DNA from 4 places in the Streptomyces cyaneofuscatus genome. Region 2 is predicted to be linked to each of the others. Evidence: riboswitches for the same ligand, from Rfam matches in the RefSeq annotation. Region 2 holds a riboswitch; each other region holds the start of a gene.
The links. A riboswitch is a leader RNA that binds a small molecule or an ion and turns the genes downstream of it on or off. The one in region 2 is predicted to bind cobalamin.
Positions count from the first base shown of each region.

Region 1: it holds a riboswitch for cobalamin, as region 2 does, so the genes downstream of both, metE (5-methyltetrahydropteroyltriglutamate--homocysteine S-methyltransferase) here and R2B67_RS29245 (cobalamin biosynthesis protein) in region 2, are expected to answer to the same signal.
Region 3: it holds a riboswitch for cobalamin, as region 2 does, so the genes downstream of both, R2B67_RS10465 (ribonucleoside-diphosphate reductase subunit alpha) here and R2B67_RS29245 (cobalamin biosynthesis protein) in region 2, are expected to answer to the same signal.
Region 4: it holds a riboswitch for cobalamin, as region 2 does, so the genes downstream of both, R2B67_RS34230 (ABC transporter substrate-binding protein) here and R2B67_RS29245 (cobalamin biosynthesis protein) in region 2, are expected to answer to the same signal.

Region 1 is NZ_CP137002.1:1,132,973-1,138,368, forward strand. It holds gene metE (5-methyltetrahydropteroyltriglutamate--homocysteine S-methyltransferase) at 1-2,030, opposite strand, end outside; cobalamin riboswitch at 2,209-2,399, opposite strand; gene R2B67_RS04695 (hypothetical protein) at 2,925-3,122, shown strand; gene cobF (precorrin-6A synthase (deacetylating)) at 3,273-4,091, opposite strand; cobalamin riboswitch at 4,233-4,411, shown strand; gene R2B67_RS04705 (CoA-acylating methylmalonate-semialdehyde dehydrogenase) at 4,638-5,396, shown strand, end outside.
Region 2 is NZ_CP137002.1:6,635,102-6,640,497, forward strand. It holds gene R2B67_RS29235 (putative cobaltochelatase) at 1-863, opposite strand, end outside; gene R2B67_RS29240 (cobyric acid synthase) at 860-2,494, opposite strand; gene R2B67_RS29245 (cobalamin biosynthesis protein) at 2,491-3,486, opposite strand; cobalamin riboswitch at 3,632-3,814, opposite strand; gene R2B67_RS29250 (hypothetical protein) at 3,932-4,168, opposite strand; gene R2B67_RS29255 (inorganic phosphate transporter) at 4,181-5,396, opposite strand, start outside.
Region 3 is NZ_CP137002.1:2,507,864-2,513,259, forward strand. It holds gene R2B67_RS10455 (carbon starvation CstA family protein) at 190-2,415, shown strand; gene R2B67_RS10460 (YbdD/YjiX family protein) at 2,412-2,615, shown strand; cobalamin riboswitch at 2,807-2,929, shown strand; gene R2B67_RS10465 (ribonucleoside-diphosphate reductase subunit alpha) at 3,064-5,396, shown strand, end outside.
Region 4 is NZ_CP137002.1:7,732,731-7,738,126, forward strand. It holds gene R2B67_RS34215 (acyl-CoA dehydrogenase family protein) at 1-1,533, shown strand, start outside; gene R2B67_RS34220 (acyl carrier protein) at 1,622-1,903, shown strand; gene R2B67_RS34225 (beta-ketoacyl-[acyl-carrier-protein] synthase family protein) at 1,900-3,123, shown strand; cobalamin riboswitch at 3,228-3,414, shown strand; gene R2B67_RS34230 (ABC transporter substrate-binding protein) at 3,476-4,528, shown strand; gene R2B67_RS34235 (FecCD family ABC transporter permease) at 4,636-5,396, shown strand, end outside.

The DNA.
Region 1 (5,396 bases), 5.5 Mb from region 2:
ATGACGTCGGCGTCGAGGTCGTCGATGGCCTGGACGATGTCGCCGAACTCCGCGTAGCACATGTGGGTGTGGATCTGGGTGTCCGGCCGCACCCCGGAGGTGGCGAGGCGGAAGGACTCCGTCGCCCACTCCAGGTACGCGGCGTGGTCGGCGGCCCGCAGCGGCAGCGTCTCGCGCAGGGCGGGCTCGTCGACCTGGATCACCGAAGTGCCGTTCGCCTCCAGGTCGTTCACCTCGTCGCGCAGGGCGAGGGCGACCTGGCGGGCGGTCTCGCCGAGCGGCTGGTCGTCACGGACGAAGGACCAGGCGAGCATGGTGACCGGGCCGGTGAGCATGCCCTTGACGGGGCGCTCGGTGAGCGACTGCGCGTACGCCGTCCAGCGCACCGTCATCGGCTCGGGGCGCGAGATGTCCCCGGCGAGGACCGGCGGGCGGACGTAGCGGGTGCCGTACGACTGGACCCAGCCGTGCTGCGTGGCGAGGTAGCCGGTGAGCTGCTCGGCGAAGTACTGGACCATGTCGTTGCGTTCGGGCTCGCCGTGGACCAGGACATCGATCCCGGCCTTCTCCTGGAAGGAGAGGACCTCGCGGATCTCGTCCTTGATCCGCTCCTCGTACCCGGCCTCGTCGATCCGGCCCGCGCGCAGGTCGGCGCGGGCGGTGCGGAGTTCGGTGGTCTGCGGGAACGAGCCGATCGTGGTGGTCGGCAGGAGCGGCAGACCGAGGTGGGCGCGCTGGGCCACGGTCCGCTCGGCGTACGGCTGGGAGCGGCGGCCGTCGGCGTCGGTGATGGCCGCCGTACGGGCCCGGACGGCCGGGTCACGGGTGATGACGGCGTCGGTGCGGGAGGCCAGGTCGGCCCGGTTGGCGGCGATTTCGGCGGCGATGGCCTCGGTGCCGGCGGACAGGCCGCGTGCCAGGACGACGATCTCCTGGGTCTTCTGGCGGGCGAAGGCGAGCCAGCGGGCGACCTGCGGGTCGATGTCGTGTTCGGCGGCGGCGTCCAGCGGGACGTGCAGGAGGGAGGAGGAGGCGGAGACATCGACGTGGTCCGCGAGGCCGAGGAGCGTGCCCAGGGTGGCGAGCGACTTCTCGTAGTCGTTGATCCAGATGTTGCGGCCGTTGACGACGCCCGCGATTAGGCGCTTGCCGGGCAGGCCGCCGGCCGCCGCGAGGTCGGTGAGGTTCGCGGCGCCGGACTCGGTGAAGTCCAGCGCGAGCCCCTCGACCGGGGACTTGGCGAGCACCGGAAGCGCCTCGCCGAGCCGTCCGAAGTAGGAGGCGACGAGCAGCTTGGACCGGTCCGTGAGGCCGCCGAGCTCGCGGTAGGCGCGGGCGGCGGCGTTCAGCTCGGCCGGGGTGCGGTCCTGGACGAGGGCGGGCTCATCCAGCTGCACCCACTCGGCGCCTGCGGCCCGGAGGTCGGCGAGGACTTCGGCGTACACGGGCAGGAGCCGGTCGAGGAGGGTCAGCGGCTCGAAGTCGGCGGCGATCCCGGGGGCCGCCTTGGCGAGCAGGAGGTAGGTGACCGGGCCGACGAGGACCGGGCGCGGGGTGTGGCCCAGCGCGAGGGCTTCCTTCAGCTCGGCGACCTGCTTGGCGGAGTCGGCGGTGAACACCGTGTCCGGGCCCAACTCGGGCACGAGGTAGTGGTAGTTGGTGTCGAACCACTTGGTCATTTCGAGCGGGGCCACGTCCTGCGTACCGCGGGCCATGGCGAAGTAGCCGTCGAGGGCGTCGGTACGGACCGCCTCGCGGTGCCGCTCGGGGACAGCGCCGACCATGACACTGGTGTCCAGGACGTGGTCGTAGTACGAGAAATCACCGGTCGGCACCTCGTGGACTCCGGCCTCGGCGAGCTGCTGCCAGGTTCCCCTGCGCAGTTCGGCGGCGGTCCGCCGGAGGGTGTCCGCGTCGACGCGGCCCTTCCAGTAGCCCTCGATGGCCTTCTTCAGTTCACGGTTCTGACCCTGGCGGGGGTAGCCGTACACGGTGGCCCGTGCTGCCGCGGCTGCGGGCTTCGCTGTCACGTGACTCTCCTTCGCGAGCATGTCTCCAGCTGATCCCGGGACGGGACGCGGACGCGCGAAGGGGTGACCGAACCGGGCGGAAAACGCGACACGCTTGACCGTGTCCGTCCACCCGACGGTTACGCCGACCCGCCCACGAGGTCACCGGGAACTCCGCACGCGAACGGTCGCGTGCGGGCAACGGGCAGGTCTTCGGACTCGCGGGCACGTCTGCCGGGGGCAGACACCTACTGGCCGTCGCTTCCCAGACCCGGCCGGGTCCAGTGCGTATGACGGCGGTCGTTCCCGCTCACCGCTGCGGGGCAGTCCCGGATTCCCACCGGGTTCCCTCTTACGACACCCTGCCTGGCGGACAGGGCGAACCAGCTGCACCGGCCACCCTAAGGGGACGACCGCCGGGCGCACACCGTTGTTCACACTTCGGACGGTGATATGAGACACGGCCTCCGGTCACGTCCCGAACTGCCGAGGAACGTCCTCCGAACGGGTGAAGAAGGGCATTGGAACGGTCCGCGCACCCATCCGAACCGGCAGGTGGCACCGAATGGTCGGCACAGGGGCGCGGAGCGGGCGCTCCTGGAACACTGCCCGGGACCGGATCCGGCATCCTGGCACGATCCGGCCCCGGGCAGGCAGTTCGCGCCGGTTTTCCCCCCTGGGCAGGCGGTTCGCGTCGGCATTCCTCCCCCGGGCGGCAGTGCGCGCGCCGGCCCTCCTCGCCCTGTTCCGCCGTTCGTCGCCGGTTCGCTGACTCACGGTCAGGTCGTGGTGGCACGGTGACTCAGATGTAACCAAATGGCGTAGGCGAGCCGGAACCACCGAGGGTCACAGGCCGTTCTTCTTGCCAATACACGGCCGCCGACCCACGGCGGCGATGAGCGAGAGAAGCAGTAGATGAAGAAGACAGTCGGGTGGGCTCAGGACGGCGACGACTGGACGATCACCGTGAACGGCACGCTGTACCGGGCCGTCGAGCGCCCCACGGACGGGCGCGTGCACAACTATCTGGTGCGGGGGAACGACCTGACCGCCGAGTGCCCGAGCCTCGGTCATGGGCTCGGAGTGATCCGGGCGCACGAGTCCCGGAGCTGACCTCCGGCCGGTCCGGCGACCAGGACGTGTCCGGGGTGCGGCGGCCGCCCGCGCCTCGACGCGACCCGCCGCCCTGCGTCACGTCACCCGCTCACCTGTCCGGGCCCCCGCTCGCGGGCCGGGGCCCCTCAGCTGTCCGTGCCTGCCGCCTCAGCTGTCCGTGCCGCGTGGGCCCGCCCCGAGGTCGGCACCCTCCGGCCGGTGGCGCAGCAGATACGTGTCCATGATCCAGCCGTGCCGTTCGCGGGCCTCGGCGCGCACCCGGCTGATCCGCTCGGCGACCTCGTCGAGCGGCCCGGAGACCAGGAGTTCGTCCGGGGTGCCGATGTAGGCGCCCCAGTAGATCCACAGCCCCCTGCCCGTCAGATGGGTGAAGCTCTCGTGGCCGTCGAGCATCACCACGATGTCGCCGTCGTCGTCCGGGAACCCCTCGGCGAGCCGCCGCCCGGGGGTGATGTGGATGGGGCGGCCGACCTGGTTCAGGGAGGTGCGGTGGCGGGCGGCGAGCGCGGAGACGCTGCTGATCCCGGGGATCACCTCATGGCCGAATTCCACCGTGCCCCGGTCCCGGATGTCCTCCAGGATCGCGAGGGTGCTGTCGTACAGGGACGGGTCGCCCCACACCAGGAACGCGCCGGTCTCCCCCGGCGCCAGCTCCTCGATGATCAGCCGCTCGCAGATGTCGGCGCGGCGGTGGCGCCAGTCGTGCACCGCCGAGGTGTAGCGCCCCCGGTCGTCCTGGGTACGGTCCCGCCAGGGGTCCTCGGCCTCCACGACCCGGTAGGGGCCGGTGAGGTGCTCGGCCAGGATGTCCCGCCGCAGCCGGGTCAGGGACTCCTTCTCCCGGCCCTTGCCGAGCACGAAGAAGACCTGCGCCCTGCGCATGGCCTTCACCGCGGCGAGGGTCAGGTGGTCGGGGTCGCCGGCGCCCATGCCGATGACGAGGATGTGCCGTGGTGCGTCGCTCATGTCGGCCGATCATGCCAGGAGCGGGGTGCGGGGCGCGCGATCGCGCCAGGCCTCGGGACGGAGGCCGGGGCGAGGCGGGGTGGACTTACTAGGACGTCCAACTATATGTTCGTGAGCAGAGGGGCGACCGGCATGGTGCCGGGCGCCTCGAAGGCCCGTGGTGTCAGGGAAGCCGGTGCGATTCCGGCGCGGTCCCGCCACTGTGACCGGGGAGTTCGTCCTCGCAGGACACGCCACTGACGGTGCAGAAGCCGTCGGGAAGGCATGAGGGCGCGCGCTGATCCGGGAGTCAGGATACCGGCCACGGGATTGTTCCGTGTTTCCACGAGGATGGAGCAGACACGCATGGCACCGGTCCGCACCCACGGCCCCGCAGGCACGTCCCGGCGAGCGGTTCTCCCCGCCCCCTGACGGCCCCGCCCTTCGCGTCCCCCCTGGCGGCAGCCCTTCCGCGCCCCCGCGCACCCGACCGGTGCGTGGGCCGGTGGCAGCCGTGCGCCATCCCCGGATCTCTCCTGACGATCTCACCGACGAGAGCAGGTTTCCATGGTCCGCGAACTCACCCATTTCATCGGCGGCAAGCACACGCCCGGCACCTCGGGCACGTACGGCGATGTCTACGACCCCAACACCGGCCGGGTGCAGGCCCGGGTGCCGCTGGCCGACCGGTCCGAGACCGAGGCGGCCATCGCCGACGCGGCACAGGCGCAGGTCGAGTGGGGCGAGTGGAACCCGCAGCGCCGGGCCCGCGTCCTGCTGCGCTTCCTCCAGCTGGTCGAGAAGGAGAAGGACTCCCTGGCCCGGCTGCTCTCCTCCGAGCACGGCAAGACCGTGGCCGACGCGCACGGCGACCTCTCACGCGGCCTGGACGTGGTGGAGTTCGCCGCGGGGGTGCCGCATCTGCTGAAGGGCGAGTTCAGCGACAACGCGGGCGCCGGGATCGACGTCCACTCGCTGCGCCGGCCGCTCGGCGTGGTCGCGGGCATCACCCCGTTCAACTTCCCCGCGATGATCCCGCTGTGGAAGGCCGCACCGGCTCTGGCCTGCGGTAACGCCTTCATCCTCAAGCCGTCCGAGCGGGACCCGTCGGTGCCGCTGCGGCTGGCGGAGCTGTTCCTGGAGGCGGGGCTTCCGCCCGGGGTCCTCAACGTCGTCAACGGCGGCAAGGAGGCCGTGGACACCCTGCTGGAGGACCCGCGCGTCAAGGCGCTCGGCTTCGTCGGCTCGACGCCGATCGCCGCGCACATCTACGCGACGGCCGCCGCCCACGGCAAGCGGGCGCAGTGTTTCGGCGGGGCGAAGAAC
Region 2 (5,396 bases):
GCGAGCGCGGTCGCGGTACGGGCCATCACGATGTCGGCCCTCATCCCGTCGACCTCGAACGCGGCGCAGGTCGCGGCGATCTGCCGCAGCACGCCGTCCCCGAGCACGACACGCGGCAGCAGGGCACGCGCGGCGCCGATGCGCTCCCGGAGCGCCGTCTCCTCCTCGGCCCAGCGCGCGGCGAACCCCTCGGGATCGTCGTCGTACGCGAGCCGGCGCCGTACGACCTCCACCCGCTCGTCGGTGTCCCGGGAGGCGGCCACCTCGACGGTCAGCCCGAACCGGTCCAGCAACTGCGGCCGCAGCTCGCCCTCTTCCGGGTTCATCGTCCCGACCAGTAGGAACCGCGCCGCATGCCGTACGGAGACGCCTTCGCGCTCGACGTACGAGGCACCCATGGCGGCCGCGTCCAGCAGCAGGTCCACCAGGTGGTCGTGGAGGAGGTTGACCTCGTCGACGTACAGGATCCCGCGGTGCGCGTCGGCCAGCAGCCCCGGCTCGAACGCCTTCACGCCCTCCGAGAGCGCCCGCTCGATGTCCAGCGCCCCCACGAGCCGGTCCTCGGACGCCCCGACGGGCAGCTCCACGGTCCGCGCCGCCCGCGACACACCGGCCGCCTCCGCGTGCGGCCCGTCAGGACACGCCGGATCGGGGGAGAGGGGATCACAGGAGAACCGGCACCCCGGTACGACGGAGACCTCGGGCATGAGCGCGGCCAGTGCCCGCACGGCGGTGGACTTGGCGGTCCCCTTCTCGCCCCGCACGAGCACACCACCGACGGCCGGACTGACCGCATTCAGCAACAGCCCGAGCCGCAGGTCGTCCTGCCCGACGATCGCGGTGAAGGGATACGGCGTACTCACAAGGCCTCCTTGTTGACATGCTCTTCAGCTTCGACGTGACCGGTCGCTACAAGCCCCTCCGGCGATTGAGGAGCGGGGCCCGGGGCAGCGCCCCGGCTCTCCGCCGCACCCGCACCCGCCCCCAACGGCGGCGCCCCCGGCGGCACGAACGGCAACCCGGGCGGCGCGCCCCCCTCGATCAACCGCCACAACGCATCCGTATCCGCATGCTCCTCCACCAGATCCCCCAGCCGATCCAGCTGCTCCTCCCGCAACACCCCGAAGCTCGTGTCCGGCGCGGGAACGAACTGCCGCCCGGCGGCCCGGGCCACCTCCTCCAGGAACCGCCGCCGGAACCCATCGCTCTCCAGCGACCCGTGCCAGTGCGTCCCCCACACCGCCCCGACCCGGCACCCGTCCAGGAACGGCTCACCGCCCCGCACATCGGCGACCCCGTGATGGATCTCGTACCCCTCCACCGGCTCACCCAGCGCCGAACCCACCGGCCGCGCCAGCGTCTTGGCCCGCTCGAAGCGCACCCGTACCGGCAGCAGCCCCAGCCCGTCCACGACCCCGGCCCGCGACTCCACCTCGTCCTCGATCCGCTCACCCAGCACCTGGAACCCCCCGCAGATCCCCAGCACCGGCCGCCCCTCCGCCGCCCGCCGCACCAGCGCGTCCGCGAGCCCCCGCTCCCGCAGCCAGGCCAGCGCCTTCACCGTGCCGCGCGTCCCGGGCACGACGACCAGGTCCGCGTCGGCCAGCTCATCGGGCCGGTCCACGAACCGCACCACCACACCCGGTTCGGCGGCCAGCGCGTCCACATCCGTGAAGTTGGACATCAACGGCACCGCGCAGACCGCGACCCGCAACACGTCCTCGCCATGGGGCGGCGCCACGACCGACTCCCGCACCGCACCCCGCAGGGACACCCGCAGGCCGTCCTCCTCGTCGATGCCGAGCCCATGGGTGAACGGCAGCACCCCGTAAGTCCGCCGCCCGGTCAGCCCGTACAGCATGTCCAGCCCCGGCTCCAGCAGCGAGACGTCACCCCGGAACTTGTTCACCAGGTAGCCCGCGACCAGCGACTGGTCCTCCGCGCTCAGCAGCGCCGTGGTCCCGAAGAAGGACGCGAAGACCCCGCCCCGGTCGATGTCCCCGACCACCAGCACCGGGAACTTCGCGGCCCGCGCGATCCCCATGTTCACGATGTCGGTGCGCCGCAGATTGATCTCGGCGGGGCTTCCGGCCCCCTCGCAGATCACCGCGTCGTACGTCGACCGCAGCTCCTCCAGACACCCCGTCACCGTCCCGAGCAGCGCCTCCTGACGCCCCCCGTGGTACCCCCGGGCGCTCATCTCGCCCACCGGCTTTCCCATCAGCACGACCTGGCTGGACCGGTCGCTGCCCGGCTTCAGCAGTACCGGGTTCATCAGCGCCGTCGGCTCCACCCGGGCGGCCTGCGCCTGCATGGCCTGGGCGCGCCCGATCTCCGCGCCCTCACGGGTCACGAAGGAGTTGAGGGACATGTTCTGCGCCTTGAAGGGCGCGACCTTCACGCCCCGGCGCACCAGCCAGCGGCAGATGCCCGCCGTGACGACGCTCTTGCCCGCGTCCGATGTGGTCCCCGCGACCAGCAGCCCACCGCTCATGCCCGACCCCGCCTCTGTCCTGTCGACGACCGTCCGGCGACCACACGCCTCGCGACCACGCGCCCCACGACCGTCCGGCCCACCACGCACACCCCGAGGGCCAGCACACTCACCCGGCGCGACAACCGCACCGCGCGCTCGATGTCGGAGCTCCGGACCTCCCGGCCCGACCCGCCGTTCAGCACCGGCCGGTGCTCGACGCGCCCCGCGTACGCCAGCGTCCCGCCGAGCCGTACGCCGAGCGCCCCCGCGAACGCGGCCTCCACCGGCCCCGCGTTCGGGCTGGGGTGACGCCCCGCGTCCGCCTTCCAGGCGCGTACGGCCTCCGAGGGCCGCCCGCCGCCCGCCACGGCCAGCGCGGCCGTCAGCCGTGCCCCGGGCCACCCCGCGAGGTCGTCCAGGCGGGCCGAGGCCCAGCCGTAACGGCGGTAACGGGGTGACTTGTGGCCGACCATCGCATCGAGCGTGTTCACGGCCCGGAAGCCGACGAGCCCCGGCACCCCGCCGATCGCGCCCCACACCAGCGCGCCCACGACGGCGTCCGAGGTGTTCTCCGCGACCGACTCCACGACGGCACGGGCGATCTGCGGCCCGTCCAGGGAGTGCGGATCACGCCCGCACAGATGCGGCAGCCGCTCCCGGGCCACCTCCAGGTCACCGGCGGCCAGCGCGCCCCCGATGGCGCGGGCCTCCCGGCCCAGCGAGGTGCCGCCGACGACCGACCAGGTGGTGGCGGCCGTCAGCGCGACGGCGAGCGCGGGGCGTCCTCGTACGGCACGGGCGGCCAGCGCGGCGGCCCCCACGGCCCCTCCGGCGCACAGCAGGGTGTGCAGCGCGCCCCGGCCCCGGTCGTCCCGCCACAGCAGCGACTCCACCCGCGCGGCAGCCCGGCCGAAACCGGCGACGGGATGGCCCCGGCGCGGGTCGCCGAGAGCCGCGTCGGCGATCAGCCCGGCGACGGCGCCGTACGCGAAGACACGATCGGCACGCACGGGTTCAGCCCGCCGCGGGCAGAGGCGTTCCGGCACGGAGAGGTACCGCGAGCGATACCGGAGGAGATACCGGGAGAGGCACAGGGTGCGGCGCACGGCGGCCGGGCATGGCTTATGTCCTCACTCAGGGTCCGCGCCCTGGTTCGACGTGACCGGCGACAAGAGTCTCCTGGCTCCCCGGATCCGCAGTTCCCCCGGCCTTCCAGCCCTCGGTCAGGAGGGCCGTGACATCCGGTGTGGGGGAGTGCTCCCCGGTGACAGTGGCGGGACCGCGCCGGATTCGCACCGGCTTCCTCTTCTGTCGCCGTAAATGGCTCCGGCAGTCCACCACGCTGCGAGAACGGCCGTCAACTTGCTGTTGACCTGCGGAGCTCCAGTGTGCGCAGACGCACAGCGGGCCGGACACACGGTGGTGTGTCCGGCCCGAAGGAACGTGTCCGCGCGGTCAGGCGACGATCAGATAGATCCCGTACGCGACCGCCGCCACGCACGCCGCGAAGGCGGCGTACGCGCCGGTGCGCGCCAGTGCGGCCGAACCGCCGGTGGCGCCGGTGGCACTGCCGGCCGGGGCCGACAGCTTGGAGAGGGCGACGATGCCCAGGGTGAAGACGCCGACCAGCGCGACGGTGACCACGAGACTGACACCGAAGACGGAGGCGAGTGCTGCCCAGTCGATTTTCATACGGATCTGTCCTTACACCGTGGCCGCGGGGCGGGGCGTGTCGTCGGGCGCCCCGGCCGGGGCCGGGATGGTGGTCGAGAGTTCGGAGACCGCACCGGCGGTGGGCGGCGGCGCGACCGCGGCCATGGCGGTGGTGACGACGCCCTGCGGCTCGTCCGCCGTCGCGTCCTCGGTGTCGTTGACGTTGGTGTGGTCGACCGGCTCGCGGCGCGAGGCCAGCCAGATGGCGAAGGAGCCGCCGACCAGGATGACCGCCGTGACGGCGATGCCCCAGGGGCCCTGCTTGGTGAGGAACTCGGCGCCCGCGCCGACCAGACCCGCGGCCGGGAGCGTCAGGCCCCAGGCGACGAACATCCGGGTGGCGGTGGACCAGCGGACCACGCCGCCCTTGCGGCCGAGGCCCGCGCCCATCACGGCACCCGAGCAGGACTGGGTGGTGGAGAGCGAGAAGCCGAGGTGAGAGGAGGCCAGGATGACGGTCGCCGCGCTGGTCTGGGCGGCGAAGCCCTGCGGCGGCTGGAGGTCGGTGAGGCCCTTGCCCATGGTGCGGATGATGCGCCAGCCGCCGAGGTAGGTGCCGAGCGCGATGGCGATACCGGCGGAGACGATGACCCACATGGGCGGGTTGGAGCCCGGGGCCAGGACACCGCTGGTGACCAGGGCCAGGGTGATGATGCCCATCGTCTTCTGGGCGTCGTTGGTGCCGTGGGCGAGCGAGACGAGACCGGCGGAGGCGATCTGTCCGGCCCGGTAGCCCTTGGCGGTCGACTTCTGCTGGTTCGGGTCGGTGACGTTCCGGTTGATCCGGTACGTCAGCCGGGTGGCCAGCATCGCGGCGATACCGGCGACCAGCGGGGCGGCGATCGCGGGGAGCAGCACCTTGGTGACGACGGTGCCGCCGTTGATCGAGGACCAGCCGGCCGACATCACGGCGGCGCCGATCAGGCCGCCGAACAGGGCGTGGGACGAACTGGAGGGCAGGCCGACCAGCCAGGTCAGCAGATTCCACAGGATGGCGCCGACGAGCGCCGCGAAGATGACCTCTGTTCTGATGCCGTCTTCGTTGACGATCCCGCCGGAGATCGTCTTGGCGACCTCCACCGACAGGAACGCGCCGATCAGGTTGAGAACGGCGGACATGGCCACCGCTGTCTTGGGCTTCATCGCGCCGGTCGAGATGGTGGTCGCCATCGCGTTGGCGGTGTCGTGGAAACCGTTCGTGAAATCG
Region 3 (5,396 bases), 4.1 Mb from region 2:
ATTTCCTCCGGTCACGCGTGAACCGATCCCCCTCACCATCCGTGCCTCAACCGCGAAACCACGGCGGTGCGGGGCCGCGCGACACCGGTGACACCTGACCGGAATGCGGACAGGGGTTCCGGAGAGAGCCCACGAGCCCCTAGATTTCGCGCACGTTACGACAGTGATCACGCGAGGGGACGGATCGAAATGCCGGAATCGCCCACACCAGCACCACCGGTTCCACAAGCACCGGGACGGCGGACACTGTCCCCGAAGTCCATAGCCGTATGGAGCCTGGTCGGCCTGGTCGGCGCGATCGGCTGGGCCACCCTCGCGCTCTCGCGGGGTGAGGAGGTCTCCGCCGCCTGGATGCTGGCGGCGGCGCTGGGCTCGTACGCCATCGCCTACCGCTTCTACTCCCGGTTCATCGCCAACCGGGTCCTGAAGGCGGACAAGAACCGCGCGACGCCGGCCGAAAGGCTGGACAACGGGGTGGACTTCCACCCCACCGACCGCCGCGTCCTCTTCGGCCACCACTTCGCCGCCATCGCGGGCGCGGGCCCGCTGGTCGGCCCGGTGCTCGCCGCGCAGATGGGCTATCTGCCCGGCACGATCTGGCTCGTCGTCGGCGTCATCTTCGCCGGTGCCGTCCAGGACATGGTGACGCTCTTCTTCTCCACCCGCCGCAACGGCCGCTCCCTCGGCCAGATGGCGCGCGACGAGATAGGTCCGGTCGGCGGGATCGCCGCGCTGATCGCCGTCTTCATCATCATGATCATCCTGCTCGCGGTCCTCGCGCTGGTCATCGTGAACGCGCTCGCCCACTCGCCGTGGGGCGTCTTCTCCATCGGCATGACGATCCCGATCGCGCTCTTCATGGGCGTCTATCTGCGCATCCTGCGGCCCGGCAAGGTCAGTGAGGTCTCCCTCATCGGCGTCGCGCTGCTGCTCCTCGCGATCGTCGCGGGCGGCTGGGTCGCCGAGTCGTCGTGGGCGGACTTCTTCACGCTGGAGCCGGGCACGCTGGTCATCTGGATGATCGTGTACGGGTTCCTCGCCTCCGTGCTCCCCGTGTGGCTGCTGCTGGCCCCGCGCGACTACCTCTCCACCTTCATGAAGGTCGGCACGATCGCCCTGCTGGCCCTCGGCGTCATCGTCGCGCTGCCGACCCTGAAGATGCCCGCGGTCACCGACTTCGCCTCCAGCGGCTCGGGCCCGGTCTTCGCCGGCTCGATGTTCCCGTTCGTCTTCATCACCATCGCCTGCGGCGCGCTCTCCGGTTTCCACTCCCTGGTCTCCTCCGGCACCACGCCGAAGATGGTCCAGAAGGAGACGCAGATCCGGATGATCGGCTACGGCGCCATGCTGGTCGAGTCGTTCGTGGCGATCATGGCGATGATCGCGGCCTGCATCATCGACCCGGGCCTCTACTTCGCCATCAACGCGCCGGTCGGCGTGATCGGCGACAGCGTCCAGTCCGCCTCCCAGGCCGTGGCCAACTTCGGCTTCACCATCACCCCGGACGCCCTGGCCCAGGCCGCGAAGGACGTCGAGGAGGGAAGCCTGCTCTCCCGGACCGGCGGTGCGCCGACCTTCGCGCTCGGCATGGCGGAGATCTTCTCCGCGGTGATCGGCGGAACCGCGATGAAGGCGTTCTGGTACCACTTCGCCATCATGTTCGAGGCGCTCTTCATCCTCACCACCGTGGACGCCGGCACCCGCGTCGGGCGCTTCATGCTCCAGGACATGCTGGGCAACGCCTACAAGCCGTTCCGCGAGGTCTCCTGGAAGCCGGGCGTCTGGTTCGCCAGCGCCGTCGTGGTCGGCGGCTGGGGCTACTTCCTCTGGGTCGGCGTGCACGACCCGCTGGGCGGCATCAACCAGCTCTTCCCGCTCTTCGGCATCGCCAACCAGCTGCTGGCCGCCGTCGCGCTGGCCGTCTGCACCACGCTGCTCGTCAAGTCCGGCCGCCTGAAGTGGGCGTGGGTCACCGCCGTACCGCTCGCCTGGGACGTGGCGGTCACCCTCACCGCGAGCTGGCAGAAGATCTTCTCGCCGGACGTGAAGGTCGGCTTCTTCGCCCAGCGCGACAAGTACCAGGCGGGCATCGACGCGGGCGAGGTGCTGGCCCCGGCCAAGAACATGGACGACATGCGGACCGTCGTCACCAACTCCACCGTCGACGGGGTGCTGTGCGCGCTCTTCGCGCTCCTCATCATCGTGGTGCTCGTGGACGCCGGCCGGGTCTGCTACAAGGCCATCCGCGACCCGGAGAGCGTCAAGCTGCACGAGACGCCGTTCGTCCAGTCCAAGTTCGTCGCCCCGGCCTCGATCTTCGCCACCAAGGAGGAGAAGGCCGAACTGGTCGAAGCCGGCGTCGGCCCCGAAGGCGGCATCCGCAAGGAGTCGGCGGGAACGGGGAGCCGGACATGACCCTCGCGGACGTACGGCGGGTGGCGGGACGGATCCGCTGGTACGTCCGGGAGCTGACCGGCGAGTCGACGTACGACCGCTATGTGGCGCACGCGAGGGCCCACGATCCGGACACTCCGGTGATGGACCGCCGCGCCTTCGAACACAGCCGCACGGACGCCCGTGAGGCGGACCCCCGCGAGGGCTTCCGCTGCTGCTGAGCACCACCGGCCGATCGGGGCCGTCGCACCCCTCCCAGGGGCGCGACGGCCCCTTTTCGTGCCCGCGCGAGGGGGCCCCTGCGCCTGGCCGATACGGAAAAAGCCGGGCGAAGAAGCCAGACCGCCATACCGACATCTGTTCACGCCGACACAACATGTGGGGGCTTCCTCATCGAGCGCCCCCCACATGTATGCTCGACCTCGCTGTCGCCGCAGGGGAATCCGGTGCGAATCCGGAACTGTCCCGCAACGGTGTGATCAGTGTGCTTTTGCACACCCGAAGTCCGAAGACCTGTCGACAGTGCGTCCGGCTCGACCGAACCGGATGCCAGACGTCCGGGCCTCGCGGATGGGCCGGTGGACGCCGTGAGCAGTGCTGCCTTCACAGGCCTCGTGCTGCCCGGCTCCCCGCTCGCCGCCGGCCCCCAGCCGAGCGAGGGAAAGCCCAGTGACCATCGCGCCCGCCGATCCGGTTTCAGCCACCGAATCCGCTGCCTCCACCACGTCCGGCGAAGGCACGAACGACGGACCCGGGACCGCCCTGCTGCGGACCCTGACCGACCTCACCGTCGATCTGCCCGACACCGACCCCGGACGGGTCGCCGCCTCCGCGCTGCGCGGGCGCAACGCCCGCTCCGACGAGGCCGAGCTGCGCTCGCTGGCCACCGAGGCGGCGGCGGGCCTGATCTCCGAGGACCCGGCGTACTCCAAACTCGCCGCCCGGCTGCTGACCCGTACGATCGCCGACGAGGCGGCGGGCCAGGGCGCCACGTCCTTCTCCGCCTCCGTCGCGGTCGGCCACCGCGAGGGCCTGATCGCGGACCGCACCGCCGCCTTCGTGGAGCTGCACGCCAAGGCGCTGGACGAGCTGGTCGAGCGGACGCTGGCCGAGGGCGCGGACGACCGCTTCGGCTACTTCGGTCTCCGTACGCTGCACAGCCGCTACCTGCTGCGCCACCCGATCACCCGCCAGGTCATCGAGACCCCGCAGCACTTCATGCTGCGCGTGGCCGCGGGCCTCGCCGAGGACGACTCGGTGCGCGCGCTGGACGAGGTCGCCGCGCTCTACGGGCTGATGAGCAAGCTGGACTACCTCCCCTCCTCCCCCACGCTCTTCAACTCCGGCACCCGGCACCCGCAGATGTCCTCCTGCTACCTGCTGGACTCGCCCAAGGACGAGCTGGACTCGATCTACGACCGCTACCACCAGGTGGCGCGCCTGTCGAAGCACGCGGGCGGCATCGGCCTCTCCTACTCCCGTATCCGCGCGCGTGGTTCGCTGATCCGGGGCACCAACGGGCACTCCAACGGCATCGTGCCGTTCCTCAAGACGCTGGACGCCTCGGTGGCGGCGGTGAACCAGGGCGGCCGGCGCAAGGGCGCGGCGGCGGTCTACCTGGAGACCTGGCACGCCGACATCGAGGAGTTCCTGGAGCTCCGCGACAACACCGGTGAGGACCAGCGCCGTACGCACAACCTGAACCTGGCGCACTGGATCCCGGACGAGTTCATGCGCCGGGTCGACGCGGACACCGAGTGGTCGCTCTTCTCCCCCGCCGAGGTCCCCGAGCTGGTCGACCTGTGGGGCGACGAGTTCGACGCGGCCTACCGCGCGGCCGAGGCCAAGGGCCTGGCCCGCAAGACCATGCCGGCGCGTGAGCTGTACGGCCGGATGATGCGGACCCTCGCGCAGACCGGCCAGGGCTGGATGACGTTCAAGGACGCCTCCAACCGGACCGCCAACCAGACCGCCGAGCCGGGCCGGGTCGTGCACTCCTCGAACCTGTGCACGGAGATCCTGGAGGTCACCAACGACGGCGAGACGGCCGTCTGCAACCTCGGCTCGGTCAACCTGGGCGCCTTCGTGGCGAACGGCTCGATCGACTGGGAGCGCCTGGACTCCACGGTCCGCACCGCGGTCACCTTCCTCGACCGGGTCGTCGACATCAACTTCTACCCGACCGAGCAGGCCGGGAACTCCAACTCCCGCTGGCGGCCGGTCGGCCTGGGCGCCATGGGCCTCCAGGACGTCTTCTTCCAGCTGCGCCTGCCCTTCGACTCTCCGCAGGCCCGCGCGCTCTCCACGAAGATCTCCGAGCGCATCATGCTGGCCGCGTACGAGGCGTCCTGCGACCTCGCCGAGCGCTCGGGCCCGCTGCCCGCGTGGTCGGAGACGCGTGCCGCGCGCGGTGTGCTGCACCCCGACCACTACGACACCGAGCTGAACTGGCCGGAGCGCTGGGACGCGCTGCGCGCCCGCGTCGCCAAGACCGGCATGCGCAACTCCCTGCTCCTGGCCATCGCGCCGACCGCCACGATCGCCTCGATCGCCGGTGTGTACGAGTGCATCGAGCCGCAGGTCTCCAACCTGTTCAAGCGCGAGACGCTCAGCGGTGAGTTCCTCCAGGTCAACGGCTACCTGGTGGACGAGCTGAAGAAGCTCGGCGTGTGGGACGCCCGCACCCGTGAGGCGCTGCGCGAGGCCAGCGGCTCCGTGCAGGGCTTCGCCTGGATCCCCGAGGACGTGCGGGCGCTGTACCGCACGGCGTGGGAGATCCCGCAGCGCGGTCTGATCGACATGGCGGCGGCCCGTACGCCGTTCCTCGACCAGAGCCAGTCGCTCAACCTGTTCCTGGAGACGCCGACGATCGGCAAGCTCTCCTCGATGTACGCGTACGCCTGGAAGCAGGGGCTGAAGACGACGTACTACCTGCGTTCGCGCCCGGCGACCCGGATCGCCCGTGCCGCGTCCGGTCAGGCGTCGGCCGCAGCCCCCATTCC
Region 4 (5,396 bases), 1.1 Mb from region 2:
AACACCAGCCCCGCAGGCGGCCCCAAGACCGGAGTGGTGGCCGCCCGCCTCCTCGCCGACGGGACCGACCACGGCGTCTTCCTCTTCCTCGCCCCGCTCACCGACGCCGTCAGCGCCCTGCCCGGCGTACGGGTACGGCGGCTGCCCGCCCGCATGGGCTCCCCGGTCGACCACTGCCTCACCTCCTTCGACCGGTACTTCGTCCCGCGCAAGGCCCTGCTCGCCGGGGAGCAGGGACGGATCGGTGCCGACGGGCGGTTCACCAGCGAACTGGCCAACCGCAGAAGGCGGTTCCTCCTCTCCATCGGGCGGGTCACCCCCGGCAAGCTCTCCATGAGCGCCTGCGCGGTGGGCTCCGCCCGGGTCACCCTCGCCCTCGCCATCCGGTATGCGGGGCACCGACTGGTCTCCGGATCGCGGGGATCGCGACGGGTGCCCGTCTACGCGCACCGCACCCACCACGGCCCCCTCGCCGCGGCGATGGCCACCGTCTTCGCGATGAGCCTCCTCCACCGCAGGGCCCTGGACCGCTGGGAGTCCGCCCCCGCCGCCGACCGGGACGAGGCCGAGCGCCTGGTCGCCGTCGCCAAGGGGTGGATCACCTGGCAGGCGCGCGGCGTCATCGTCGAGTGCCGGGAGCGGTGCGGCGCGCAAGGGCTGCTGGAGAACAACGGCATGACCGAGCTGTTCACCGGCATCGAGGGCGCCATCACCGCCGAGGGCGACAACCTCGCCGTCCACGCCAAGGCCGCCGCCGAGATGCTGTTCAGCGTCACGGTCCGGGACGAGGAGGAGGCGGAGGGCCCCGGCGACCTGGACGACCCCCGCTTCCTGGGCCGGCTGCTCGCGGCCGTGGAGGACATCTGGTTCGACCGCGCCCGGGAGCGGATCAGCGCCGCCCCGCCCGGCGACCCGCTCGGCCGGTGGAACGCGGCCTCGGGTCCGGCGCTGCGCGGGGTGGAGGCGTACGGCTACCGCCAGGCGAGCGAGGCGTACGAGCAGGCTGCCGCAGCCCTGCCCGCAGGTGCGGCCCGCGAGCGGCTGACCGAGCTGCACCGGCTCTTCGCCCTCCGTTGGATCGCCCGCAACAGCGGTGACCTGCTGGCAGCCGGACGGCTGACTGCCGAACAGGTGTCCTCGCTGCCCGACGCGGTGGAGCGGCTCATCGCGACCGTGGCCCTCCACGCCCCCGACCTGGTCAAGTCGTTCGCGCTGCCGGAGCGCCTGATGTCGGACTGGCCGATCGCCGGACCCGGCTACGCGGACGCGTACGACGATCCGGACGGCTCCTGGCACCAGCGCCGCAGGCCGGGGGGAGCGGTGGGGCGCAAGGCGGGCGCGACCGGGCTCCGCACGGCGGATTTCCGGCGGCCCGCCTGCGGCAGCAAGCGGCGGCGCCCGCTGCGCGAGAAGGTGGCGGCGCTCGGCACCCGCGGGGTGCTGCTGGCGTACTGGGGAACCACGTCGATGCTCTCCCGGTGGTTCGAGAAGCCGCAGGTGAGCGCAGACGAATCGGTTCGCCCCAGGGCGTAACCGGAGGGGCATACTCCAGTTATTTCGGCGGTGGGCCTGTGCGTATCACCACCCGCCGTCCATGAGGCCGCCGATGAGAGGAAACACCGTGAAGAGCCAGAGCATCCACCCGAAGATCACCGAGGTGCTGACCGAGACGTTCAAGGTGCCCGCAGCCGAAATCCTGCCGGAGTCCACGATGGACAGCCTGGAGATGGACTCCCTGGCGGTCGCCGAGTTCGCCGTCATCATCAAGGAGACCCTGGGGGTCGCCGCCGACTCCGAGAAGCTCTACAAGGACGCCACGCTCGCCGACATCTCCGCGTTCATCGACGCGGCCGTCGGCGGCGAGGCGGCAGGCAGTGCGGTGCCGGTGAGCAACACCCGATGAACCGACCCGCCATCGCCGTCACCGGCCTGGGGATGATCACCCCGGCCGGCCACACCACCGACACCACCTGGGACGGGGTCTGCCGCGGGGAGTCCTTCGCGCGCACCGTCCCCGAACTGCACGGCTGCGCCGTCGACTTCGCCTGTACGGTCTCCGGCATCGACCTGGACGACGCGGTCGGCGGCCGGACCGCCTTCCGTATGGGCCGGTACGTGAAGTTCGCCGTCCTCGCCGCACGGGAGGCGGTGACCGACGCCGGGCTCGACCCCGCCCACTGGGACGGCGCCCGCGTCGCCGTCGTCGTCGGCACCAGCAGCGGCGGATCCGCCGGACTCACCGAACAGGCCGTCGCCCTGGAGCGGCGCGGCCCCGAGGCCACCTCGCCCTCGGGCATCCTGCTCACCATCCCGAGCATGCCCGCGGCCGAGATCGCCATCCAGATGAAGGCCACGGGCCCCAGCCTCGCCCCCTGCACGGCCTGTTCCTCCGGGGTGACCGCCCTCTCGGCGGCCCGCGACATGCTGGCGCTCGGGCAGTGCGACATCGCGATCGCCGGAGCCACCGAGTCGATCGTCTTCCCGGTCGCCATGACCGGCTTCGCCCGCTCCGGCGCGGCGGCCCTGCGGGACGGGGACCCCGCCCGCCTCTGCCGCCCCTTCGCCGCCGACCGGGCCGGGCTCGTCATGGGCGAAGGCGCCGCGATCATGGTACTGGAGCGGGCGGCGGACGCCCGGGCCAGGGGAGCCGCCCCCCGGGCGCTGCTGGCCGGTACGGGCGCCACGACCGACGCCCACCACCCGACCTCCCCGCACCCCTCCGGGGCGGTCGCCGAGGCCGCCGTCGACGCGGCGCTGGCCGACGCGGGGTGGCGGGCCGAGGAGGTCGGCCATGTCAACGCGCACGGGACCTCGACCCCCCTGAACGACGCGACCGAAGCCGCCCTCATCGGCCGGGCCTACCCGCACCGTCCGCCCGTCACCGCCCCCAAGGGCGTCCTGGGCCACTGCATGGGGGCGGCCGGAGCCATCGAGGCGGGGCTGACCGTCCTGACGCTCCAGCACGGCATCGTCCCGCCGATCGCCAACCTGGACGCCCCCGACCCCGGGTTCGCCATCGACTGCGTCACCAAGGCCCCGCGCGAGGTGCCCGTACGACGGGCCGTCAGCCACTCCTTCGGGTTCGGCGGACAGAACGCGGTGATCGCGCTCCAGGCTCCGTAAGCCGCCTCGCCAGCTGCCGGGCCGGTGCGGCGGGACGATCCCGCGCCGCACCGGCCCACCGGGGGAGCGGTCCGCGCACCGGCTCTGAGCTGCGCGAAGACCCGTGATAGCTTGCCGGGGCCAGTCGAACCCCAGCGACGGGGTCAGGGAATCCGGTGCGAGACCGGAACTGACGCGCAGCGGTGAGGGGGACGGGCGGGGCCACGGCCACTGGAGCGCACACGTGCTCCGGGAAGGCGTCCCGCCCGGACGAACCCGAGTCCGAAGACCTGCTGGCACCCGCGCCCCGCACCGGGGCACGGGAACCGTACGACGGGCTCCGCGGCTGGGCCCAGAGACACCGAGGTCCTCCGTGCTGTCCAAGGCCACCCCTGCCCCGATACGCACCGCCGCCCTGTTCGCGGCGGGCGTCGTCCTGCTCACCGCCTGCGGCGGCGGGACCACCGACTCCTCCGCCGACGGCGGCGGCGACAAGGCCGACGGCTTCCCGCTCACGCTGAAGAACTGCGGGCGCACCGTCACCGTGAAGGCGCCGCCCCAGCGGGCCGTCTCGGTCGACCAGGGATCGACGGAGATCCTCCTCTCGCTCGGCCTCGCCGACCGGCTCGCGGGCACCGCGACCTGGAGCGACCCGGTGATGAAGGGCCTGGAGAAGGCCAACAAGGGCGTCGAGCGCATATCGGAGAACCGGCCCTCGTCGGAGAAGGTCCTCGACAAGGAGCCCGACTTCCTCTCCGCCTCCTTCGCCTCCACCCTCGCCAAGGGCGGCGTCGCACCCCGCGAACAGTTCGAGAAGCTGGGCGTCCCCACCTACATCTCGCCCGCCGACTGCATCGGCAAGGACAACAGCGGCGGCGGCGACGGAGCCCGTACCGCACCCCTCACCATGGACAGCGTCTACACCGAAGTCCGGGAGCTCTCCCAGGTGTTCGGCGTCCCCGAGCGCGGCGACGCCCTGGTGAAGAAGCTCCAGGCGCGGGTGGCGAAGGCCACCGACGGCATCGACGGATCCAAGGCATCCCTCCTCTACTGGTTCTCCGACTCCAAGGCCCCCTACCTCGCGGGCTGCTGCGGCGCCCCCGGCGTCATCACCCGGGAGCTCGGCGCGAAGAACGTCTTCGACGACACCCACGACGAATGGCCCCAGATCAGCTGGGAGACCGTCGCCGACCGCAACCCCGACGTCCTGGTCATCGGCGACCTGAGCCGCACCATGCAGACCGCCGAGAGCGCCGAGAAGAAGATCGAGTTCCTGGAGTCCAACCCGGTCACCAGGACCATGGACGCCGTCAAGAACCGGCGGTACGTGCTGCTCAGCGGCCAGGCGATGAACCCGACCATCCGGACGGTCGAGGGGCTGGAGCGCGTCGCCGCGGGGCTGCGCGACTTCGGGCTCGCGGGGTGAGCAGCGGTGACCCGGCACTGAAGGAGGCCACGGACCCGAAGGAGGCCACGGACCCGAAGGAGGCCGCGGACTCGGACAAGACCGCGGACCGGAAGGCGTCGGCCGCGGTGGGCCCGGTCTGGAGCGGCGGCCCGCTCGCGGTGCTCCTCTGGACCGGCGGACTCCTGCTCCTGCTGCTCTCCATCGCCGTCGCCGTCACGATCGGGCCCGCCCGGATCTCGGTCCCCGACGTCTGGTCCGCCGTCGCCTCCCACCTCGGCTTCGGCGCCTCGGAGCTGAGCCCGATCCGCGACGGCATCATCTGGAACCTGCGCATGCCCCGCACCCTGCTCGCCGCCGTGTGCGGTGCCGGGCTCGCGGTGTGCGGCACGGTGATGCAGTCGCTGCTACGCAACCCGCTCGCCGACCCCTTCGTGCTCGGCGTCTCCTCCGGGGCCTCCACCGGGGCGGTCGTGGTGGTCGTCCTCGGCGTCGGCGGGGGAGCGGTGTCGCTGTCGGCCGGGGCCTTCGTCGGGGCCATCTGCTCGTTCGCCCTGGTCCTGCTGCTCAGCCACACCCTCGGCTCCACCACCGACCGGGTGGTGCTCTCCGGGGTCGCCGCGATGCAGCTCTTCTCCGCCCTGACCTCGTTCGTCGTGATGACCTCGGCCGACGCCGAGCAGACCCGAGGGGTGCTGTTCTGGCTGCTCGGCTCGCTCAGCGGCGTCGGCTGGAGCGAGGTCGCCCTGTGCACCGCCGTTCTCGCCGTATGCCTGGTCGTCTGCCTGGCCCACGCTCGTACGCTCGACGCCTTCGCCTTCGGGCAGGACGCTGCCGCCGCGCTCGGCGTGAACGTCGCCCGCACCCGGATCGTGCTGCTGTGCACCAC